2 regions of the Streptomyces sp. NPDC000151 genome follow, and region 1 is predicted to be linked to the other one. Evidence: riboswitches for the same ligand, from Rfam matches in the RefSeq annotation. Region 1 holds a riboswitch; the other holds the start of a gene.

The links. A riboswitch is a leader RNA that binds a small molecule or an ion and turns the genes downstream of it on or off. The one in region 1 is predicted to bind glycine.
Region 2: it holds a riboswitch for glycine, as region 1 does, so the genes downstream of both, gcvP (aminomethyl-transferring glycine dehydrogenase) here and gcvT (glycine cleavage system aminomethyltransferase GcvT) in region 1, are expected to answer to the same signal.

Annotation. Positions count from the first base shown of each region.
Region 1 covers NZ_JBEPFC010000019.1:8,155-12,499, reverse strand. Annotated here, with positions in the region: gene ABT381_RS08870 (enhanced serine sensitivity protein SseB) at 296-1,120, opposite strand; gene ABT381_RS08865 (AAA family ATPase) at 1,252-1,956, opposite strand; glycine riboswitch at 2,198-2,294, shown strand; gene gcvT (glycine cleavage system aminomethyltransferase GcvT) at 2,447-3,571, shown strand; gene gcvH (glycine cleavage system protein GcvH) at 3,702-4,079, shown strand; gene glyA (serine hydroxymethyltransferase) at 4,149-4,345, shown strand, end outside.
Region 2 covers NZ_JBEPFC010000042.1:31,928-36,272, forward strand. Annotated here, with positions in the region: gene gcvP (aminomethyl-transferring glycine dehydrogenase) at 1-2,518, opposite strand, end outside; glycine riboswitch at 2,705-2,802, opposite strand; partial or broken gene ABT381_RS14975 (PRC-barrel domain-containing protein) at 2,916-3,323, shown strand; gene ABT381_RS14980 (DNA polymerase IV) at 3,209-4,345, opposite strand, start outside.

The DNA of each region.
Region 1 (4,345 bases):
TCGGCAGGCACGTGGGGGCGCCCGCCCGGTCATTGCACCAGCTTAGAGCCTGTGTCATGCCCCCGGTCGGATCAGCGAACGTCGTCTGGTGCGTGCGATCGCAAGGCGCCGGAGCGTCCTCGTAGCGGAGCTACTAGGGCGTTTCGGCAACGCCGCGAGCGTGCGTGCCAGGCGGCGGGCGCCCGGCCGGGGGCATGACACAGGCTCTCAGGGCGGGTCCGGCGCCCGGCCGGTGCCGGGCGCGCGCGTTCCGCCCCGGTCCGGGCCGCCGGTCCGTCTCCGTACGGCCGCGGCGCTACACCAGGTCCTGGGCGTAGAACGGCCGGACCCGCTCCCGCATCCAGTCCACGACCGGGTCCTGCGCGATGTCCAGCATGACCAGCTGGACCGGCCAGGGCACCGGTACGGCGCCGAGCGCCCGGCCCAGGGCGGCGAGCGCCCCGTCCCGCTGCGCCTGGTCCTGGATCGCGGCCGCCGGGTCGGCGACCTGCACGCCGACGAAGAGTGTGGGCGCGTCGCCCTCGATGTTCGCCAGGCAGCGGCGGGCGGTGGTGACGTACGGGACGCCGGAGAACTCCAGGCCCGCCGCGGCGAGGAAGTCCACCGGCTCGTCCTGCCAGTCCGGCTCGTACAGCCGCACCCGGCCGCCGGAGGGCAGGCCCTCGCGCGGCACGTCACCGCGGCACAGCTCGGCCACGGCGGGCGGCGGCAGCGGCACGCCGACCGTGCCGTCCGGGTTCACCGCGATGCCGATCTTCGGCGGCAGGCCGCGGGCGAACTCGCGGGCCGGCGCGACCGTGCACGGCATGTGCGCCCCGACGACCCGCAGGAACTCCTGCTCCGAGCTGAAGACGGGGACGTACGCCAGGCCGTCGGGGAGCTCCACCGTGGGCAGGTCCAGGCCGGGCCGGCCGAAGCCGGCGCTCTCGGGGCCGCCGCCCTTGGGCAGCGGCACCCATACCCGGCTGCGGCCGAGCACCTCGACGATCCGGGCGCCGGCATGGGGGTGGCCGACCGACGCGGCGAGCACCTCTTCCAGCTCGTTGGCCGGCCAGGCCAACTGCGGAATGCTCTGGTCGGTCATGCCCTGCCCAGGGATGCTCTGCTCCGGAATGTCCATGGTCACCACCCGCTTCGTACCGCGCTGCCTGGTCGGAAACCCTAGCGTCCGACCGGCCGTTTTCTCTCGGCCGTCTCACACGCGAGCTCTCTCGGCTGTCGTACACCCGAGCGCGGAACGGGCGGGTCCCGTCAGCCGAAGGTCGTCCGCTCCAGCGCGTCCGCGGCCCGCCGGTCCAGCAGCACCGTCGCCGTGAACCCCTTCGGGAGCCGGGCCGACCGGGCCCTGGCCAGCAGCCGCCGGACCGCGCGCCGGTGCCGCGCGAAGGCGTAACCGGACACGCCGCGGCCCCTGGCCCGCTGCCCGGACAGGGCCACCTCCGGCGCCACGTCGAGCAGCAGCAGATGCAGCTCGCGGCCGTCCCGCCGGGCGGTGCGCGCGATCCAGCGGCGCACCCAGGCGAGCGTGCCGCAGTCGTGCACGACCACGCTGCCGCCGGAGCGCAGCGCCTGCCGCAGGCCGTAGTAGTGCGCGACCCGCACCAGCGGCCTGACCAGGCCGTACGGCAGCGCGCCGAGCCGGCCGGCCGCCCAGCGCTCCCGTACGTCCTGGGAGTCGATGCGGTGGACGGGCGCGCCGGCCCGGTCCAGCGCGGGCACCACGCGCTGCATGAGGGTGCTCTTGCCGCTGCCCGGCAGGCCCGAGACCACCACCAGGCCGCGGGCGGGGAAGTCCAGCGCGCGGACGGCCCGGTCCCCCTCCGTTCCGCGCAGATCCGTCACGGGGGCGCCGCGGCCGGGGCGCACCACCGCCTTGGGCGCGCGTGCCCGGCGCGGCACCGCGCCGCGCGCGACCCCCGACGTCGTCGCGTATGCGGCTTGCCTCTGCACCGTGATCGCCCTCCCCGTCCCGTTCCCCGGATCCCCCGTCGAAGCCTGCGCGTGCACCGTGGTGCAGTCCCAGGCGCTTACCCGCAGAGTGTCAAGAAAAGGTAATGAGCTTCAAGCGGAGGGCAGGTCATGGCGGGTTCTCCGGGGCGTGCGGGCCGGGGCTCGGCTATCCGGCGCTCCCGTGCAATGATGTGCGCGCCACGTGCACCGTGACCGCACACCGGCGCCCAACTGCATACCGGCCGCTTGAATCCGCGCGGGAGAGTTCCCGCCAAGCCACGGCGGGGCGCCGAAGGAGCAAGTACTCCCTTGAATCTCTCAGGCCCCTGTACTGCGCGGACGAGGCAGATCTGAAAAGCGGGCCGCCCGGGTGCGGCCCCACCCAAGGTGCAAGCCGAAGCCCCCGACGGGGGCTGTCGGTGAACCTCTCAGGTTCCGATGACAGATGGGGAGACGTCCGATACGTCCCTGTCGTCCATCCCGGGAGCCCGCTGCCATGCCTGAACCCCGCCAGACCGCGCTCGATGCCACGCATCGCGCCCTCGGCGCGACCATGACCGACTTCGCCGGCTGGGACATGCCGCTGCGTTACGGCAGCGAGCGCGACGAGCACGTCGCCGTCCGCACCCGCGCCGGCCTCTTCGACCTCTCCCACATGGGCGAGATCACCGTCACCGGCCCGCAGGCGGCCGACCTCCTCGACTACGCGCTGGTCGGCAACATCGGCAAGGTCGCGGTGGGCCGCGCCCGGTACACGATGATCTGCCAGGAGGACGGCGGCATCCTGGACGACCTGATCGTCTACCGGCTGGCCGACCGGGAGTACATGGTCGTGGCCAACGCCTCCAACGCGCAGGTCGTGCTGGACGCGCTCACCCGGCGGCAGGCCGGCTTCGACGCCGCCGTGCGGGACGACCGCGACGCGTACGCGCTGCTCGCCGTCCAGGGCCCGGAGTCCGCGGGCATCCTGAAGTCGCTCACCGACGCCGACCTGGACGGTCTCAAGTACTACGCCGGTCTGCCGGGCACCGTCGCGGGCGTCTCCGCGCTGATCGCCCGCACCGGCTACACCGGCGAGGACGGCTTCGAGCTGTTCGTCCGGCCCGCCGACGCGGTCGCGCTGTGGGAGGCGCTGACCGAGGCGGGCAAGGACGCCGGGCTGGTCCCCTGCGGCCTGTCCTGCCGCGACACGCTGCGCCTGGAGGCGGGCATGCCGCTGTACGGGAACGAGCTGTCCACCTCCCTGACGCCGTTCGACGCGGGCCTGGGCCGCGTCGTGAAGTTCGAGAAGGCCGGGAACGAGGGCCGCTTCGTGGGCCGGGACGCGCTGGCGGCGGCCGCCGAGCGCGCCGAGCAGAACCCGCCGCGCAAGCTGGTCGGGCTGATCGCCGAGGGCCGCCGCGTGCCGCGCGCGGGCTACCCGGTCGTGGACGCCGAGGGCACCGCCATCGGCACCGTCACCTCCGGCGCCCCCTCCCCCACCCTCGGCAAGCCGGTCGCGATGGCGTACGTGGACGCGGCGCACGCCGAGCCGGGCACGAAGGGCGTCGCCGTGGACATCCGCGGCAAGCACGAGCCGTACGAGGTCGTCGCGCTGCCCTTCTACAAGCGGGAGAAGTGACCGCACGGCCCACCGAGGCCAGGAGAATCGGCCGCGCGGCACCCGTACGGCCGGTAGAAGTGACGCGTTCGCGTCTCACCTGTCAAGACCCTCTGCACGACCATTCCCCCGCATCCAGGAGAATCGAACCATGAGCAACCCCCAGCAGCTCCGGTACAGCAAGGAGCACGAGTGGCTGTCGGCCGCCGTGGACGGCGTCTCGACGGTCGGCATCACCGAGCACGCGGCCAACGCGCTCGGCGATGTCGTCTACGCCCAGCTCCCCGAGGTCGGCGACACCGTCACCGCGGGTGAGTCCTGCGGCGAGCTGGAGTCGACCAAGTCCGTCAGCGATCTCTACTCCCCGGTCGACGGTGAGGTCACGGAGATCAACGAGGACGTGGCGAACGACCCGTCGCTGGTGAATTCCGCCCCCTTCGAGGGCGGCTGGCTGTTCAAGGTGAAGCTGAGCGGCGAGCCGGAGGACCTGCTCTCCGCCGACGAGTACACCGCTTTCACCGCAGGCTGACCCACGCCCGCCCGCCGTACGGAAAGGGGCCCCGCCGCCCCTCTCCGTGTCTCCCACCCAGGAAGACTCATGTCGCTTCTCAACAGCTCCCTCCATGAGCTCGACCCCGACGTCGCCGCCGCTGTCGACGCCGAACTCCACCGTCAGCAGTCCACCCTCGAAATGATCGCGTCGGAGAACTTCGCTCCGGTCGCCGTCATGGAGGCGCAGGGCTCGGTCCTCACCAACAAGTACGCCGAGGGCTACCCCGGCCGCCGCTACTACGG
Region 2 (4,345 bases), on a different contig from region 1:
CGATCAGGCGCTTGGCGACGTCGTCGATGCTGACGCCGGTGGCCTTGGTCAGCGGCCGTACGTCGATGATGCACTCGTGCGCGACCAGGCCGCCGGGGCCGGTGTAGAGCACGGGGTAGTGCGGCTCCAGGCGCTTGGCGATGTAGTTGGCGGACAGCACCGCGACCTGGGTGGCGTGCTTGAGGCCCTCGCCGCCCATGAGGCGGACGTACGCCCAGGAGATCGGCAGAATGCCGGCCGAGCCCCAGGGCGCCGCGGAGATCGGGCCGACGCCGGTCTCGGGTCCCGCGGTGGGCTGCAGCGGGTGGTTGGGGAGGTACGGCGCGAGGTGCGCGCGCACGCCGACCGGGCCGACGCCGGGGCCGCCGCCACCGTGCGGGATGCAGAAGGTCTTGTGCAGGTTCAGGTGCGAGACGTCGCCGCCGAACTTGCCCGGCTCGGCGACGCCGACCAGCGCGTTGAGGTTGGCGCCGTCGACGTAGACCTGGCCGCCCGCGTCGTGCACGGCCGCGCAGATCTGGGTGATGTGCTCCTCGAACACGCCGTGCGTGGACGGGTAGGTGACCATCAGGACGGCCAGCTCGTCACGGTACTGCTCGATCTTGGCGTGCAGGTCGTCGGTGTCGACCTCGCCGTCCTCGCCGGTCTTGACGACGACGACCTTCATGCCGGCCATCACGGCGCTGGCGGCGTTGGTGCCGTGCGCGGAGGACGGGATGAGGCAGACGGTGCGCTGCTCGTCACCGTTGGCGCGGTGGTACGCGCGCACCGCCAGCAGGCCCGCGAGCTCGCCCTGCGAACCGGCGTTGGGCTGGAGGGAGACCTTGTCGTAGCCGGTGACGACGGCGAGGCGCTCCTCCAGCTCCTGGATGAGGGTGAGGTAACCCTGCGCCTGGTCGACCGGCGCGAAGGGGTGCAGCTGACCGAACTGCGGCCAGGTCACCGGCTCCATCTCGGTGGTCGCGTTCAGCTTCATCGTGCAGGAGCCGAGCGGGATCATGCCGCGGTCCAGCGCGTAGTCGCGGTCGGCGAGGGTGCGCAGGTAGCGCAGCATCGCGGTCTCGGAGCGGTGCTGGTGGAAGACCGGGTGGGCGAGGTAGTCGTCGCCGCGCAGCAGGGACTCGGGCAGCGCGTCGGCGGCGGCCGCGTCCAGCTGCTCGATGTCGCCCTGGACGCCGAAGGCGCCGAGCACGGCGGTGAGCTGGGCGCGCCCGGTGGTCTCGTCGCAGGCGATGCCGACGAGGTCGGCGTCGACGTGGCGGAGGTTGACGCCGGCCTCGCGGGCGGCGGCGACGATCTCGGCGGCGCGGCCGGGGACCCGCGCGGTGAGGGTGTCGAAGTACGTGCCGTGCACGACGTCGATGCCGCCGGCGCGCAGGCCCTCGGCGAGGACGGCGGCGTAGCGGTGGGTGCGGCGGGCGATCGCGGCCAGGCCCTCGGGGCCGTGGTAGACGGCGTACATGCCGGCCATGACGGCGAGGAGGACCTGCGCGGTGCAGATGTTGCTGGTGGCCTTCTCGCGGCGGATGTGCTGCTCGCGGGTCTGCAGGGCCAGGCGGTACGCCTTGTTTCCGTCGGCGTCGACGGAGACGCCGACCAGGCGGCCGGGGAGGCTGCGGGCGAACTTCTCGCGGACGGCCATGAAGCCGGCGTGCGGGCCGCCGAAGCCCATCGGCACACCGAAGCGCTGCGTCGTGCCGACCGCGATGTCGGCGCCGAGCTCGCCGGGCGAGGTGAGGAGGGTCAGGGCCAGGAGGTCGGCGGCGACGGTCACGATCGCGCCAAGTTCGTGAGCCTGTTCGATGAGCGCGCGGGGGTCGCGGACCGCGCCGGACGCGCCGGGGTACTGCAGCAGGACGCCGAAGACGCCGCGCTCGGCGATCTCGGCGGGGATGCCGTCGCTCAGGTCGGCGACGACGACCTCGACGCCGGTGGGCTCGGCGCGGGTCTCTATGACGGCGACGGTCTGCGGCAGACAGTCGGCGTCGACGAGGAAGACGCCCTTCTTGACCTTGCCGACGCGACGGGAGAGCGCCATGGCCTCGGCGGCCGCGGTGCCCTCGTCGAGCAGCGAGGCGCCGGAGGTGGGCAGCCCGGTGAGGTCGGCGACCATGGTCTGGAAGTTCAGCAGGGCTTCGAGGCGGCCCTGCGAGATCTCCGGCTGGTACGGGGTGTACGCGGTGTACCAGGCCGGGTTCTCCATGACGTTGCGCAGGATGACCGGCGGCGTGAACGTGCCGTAGTAGCCCAGGCCGATCATGGAGGACAGCACGTGGTTGCGGTCGGCGAGCGCCCGCAGCTCGTCCAGGACCTCCGCTTCGGTACGGCCCTGGGGCAGGTCCAGCGCCTCGGCGCTCTTGATCACGTCAGGGACGGCGGCCGCGGTCAGTTCGTCCAGCGAGCCGAAGCCGATGTGCGCGAGCATTTTCGCCTGGGCCGCCTGGTCGGGGCCGATGTGGCGCTGCTCGAAGGGGGTGCCGCGCTCCAACTCGGTCAACGAGATGCGGTGAGTGGTCATCTGCGGGGGCCTCCTGGTCTCTGGGACCTACGAGGGCACCACGGCGCTGGTGCCCGGACGGCCTCCCCCTCTGTCATCTCAACCTGAGAGCTTCACCGGAACGCACGCGGCGTCCGGTTTTCACCGTCGGTGAGGAGGGGCTCCGGTACTGCACTGTCCGTGGCCCGCCCTGCTTTCCAGAGTGATCTCGTCCGCGCGGTACGTGTGCCTGAGAGATTCCGGGGAGGAGTTGCTCCTTCGGCGCCTCCGGCCCGGGGGTCGGAGAGCTCTCCCGCACGGGGTCATCGATCGCTGACCAGCCTACCAGCGCGACTGCTCGGCATCCCTCGAGTGGCCAGGGTGGGAAATGTGCCGTTTCGTAGGGTGCACAGGGCAGTTCCGGCAGGTAGGAGGAACCGTGCAGACCGATATCGATCCCCGCAGTCTGATCGGCCGCAAGGCGTTCGACCGGCACGGCACCAAGATCGGCACCATCGACGAGGTGTACCTGGACGACGCGACCGGCGAGCCGGAGTGGGCGGCGGTCCGCACGGGGCTCTTCAGCCGGGACGCGTTCGTGCCGCTGGAGCCGAGCCGGCTGGTCGACGAGGCGCTGCACGTGCCGTACGAGCGGAAGCTGATCAAGGACGCGCCGGACTTCGGGGTGGGCCGGCACCTCTCGCCCGAGCAGGAACTGCAGCTCTACCACCACTACCGGCTGGATATCTCCGCCACGGACGCGGAGCTCGCCGGGGAGGACGTCGCCGGCCGCCCGGCAGCCGGGTCCGCCGACCGGGACTTCGGCCGGATAGCGGGCTCGCCGGAGGACTGAGCGCCGGGCGGATCCACGGCTGTCGGTGCGTCCACGGCTGTCGGTGCGTCCACGGCTGTCGGTGCAGGAGGACCCGCGGCTGCCGGCGCGAGCGGATCCGAGGCTATGGGCGGATGTGCGCCGTCATCGGCCGCGGGCGGAGCGTCCGGCCCGCCGCCCACCAGGGGCAGCGCCTCCCCCGGCGTCAGCGCAGGGTCGTCCACCAGGAACGTCCGCACCCGTCCCGGCGCGGACCAGGGCTGCTCGAACCGTACGGTGACCCGCCCCAGGCCGCTTCCCTGGACCCATCCGGGGCCGTACTCGGCGTGGACCACGTCCAGGCCCGGCAGCCACTTCCTGGGCCGCTCAGCGGCCTCCTGGGCCTCTTCCGCCCCATCGGCCCCTGCCGTCCCGGCTGCCGCCCTGGCCTCCTCGACGAGCCGGGCCTCCTCGGCCGCCCGCTCCGTCGCCACCTGCGCGAAGAGGTCCTCCTGCGTGAAGTCGGCGAGGCCGGTCACCCCGACGCCGAGCAGCCGCACCCCGCCCGTCGTGTCGATCAGGTCCAGCAGCCGCCCCGCCGCCTCCCGCACCACCGCCGGGTCGTCCGTCGGCCCGCGCTGCGTCTCGGACCGGGTCAGCGTGGAGAAGTCGTAGTTGCGGACCTTCAGCACGACCGTACGGCCCGAGCGCCCGGCCGCGCGCAGCCGCTGCACGCACCGGTCCGCCAGCCGCATCACCTCGGCGCGGACTCTCGTACGGTCGGTGAGGTCCACCTCGAAGGTGTCCTCGACGGAGACCGATTTGGCGTCCCGCTCCGCGACCACGGGCCGGTCGTCCCGGCCGAGCGCCATCGCGTACAGCCCCGCGCCGTGCGCCCGCCCCAGCAGTCGCACCAGCTCCGCCTCGCCGGCCTCGGCGGTCTCCGCGACCGTGTGGATCCCCGCCTTGCGCAGCGCCTCGGCCGTGGCCGGGCCGACGCCCGGCAGCGTCCGCACGGTCATCGGCCCGAGCAGCTCGCGCTCGGTGCCCGGCTCGAT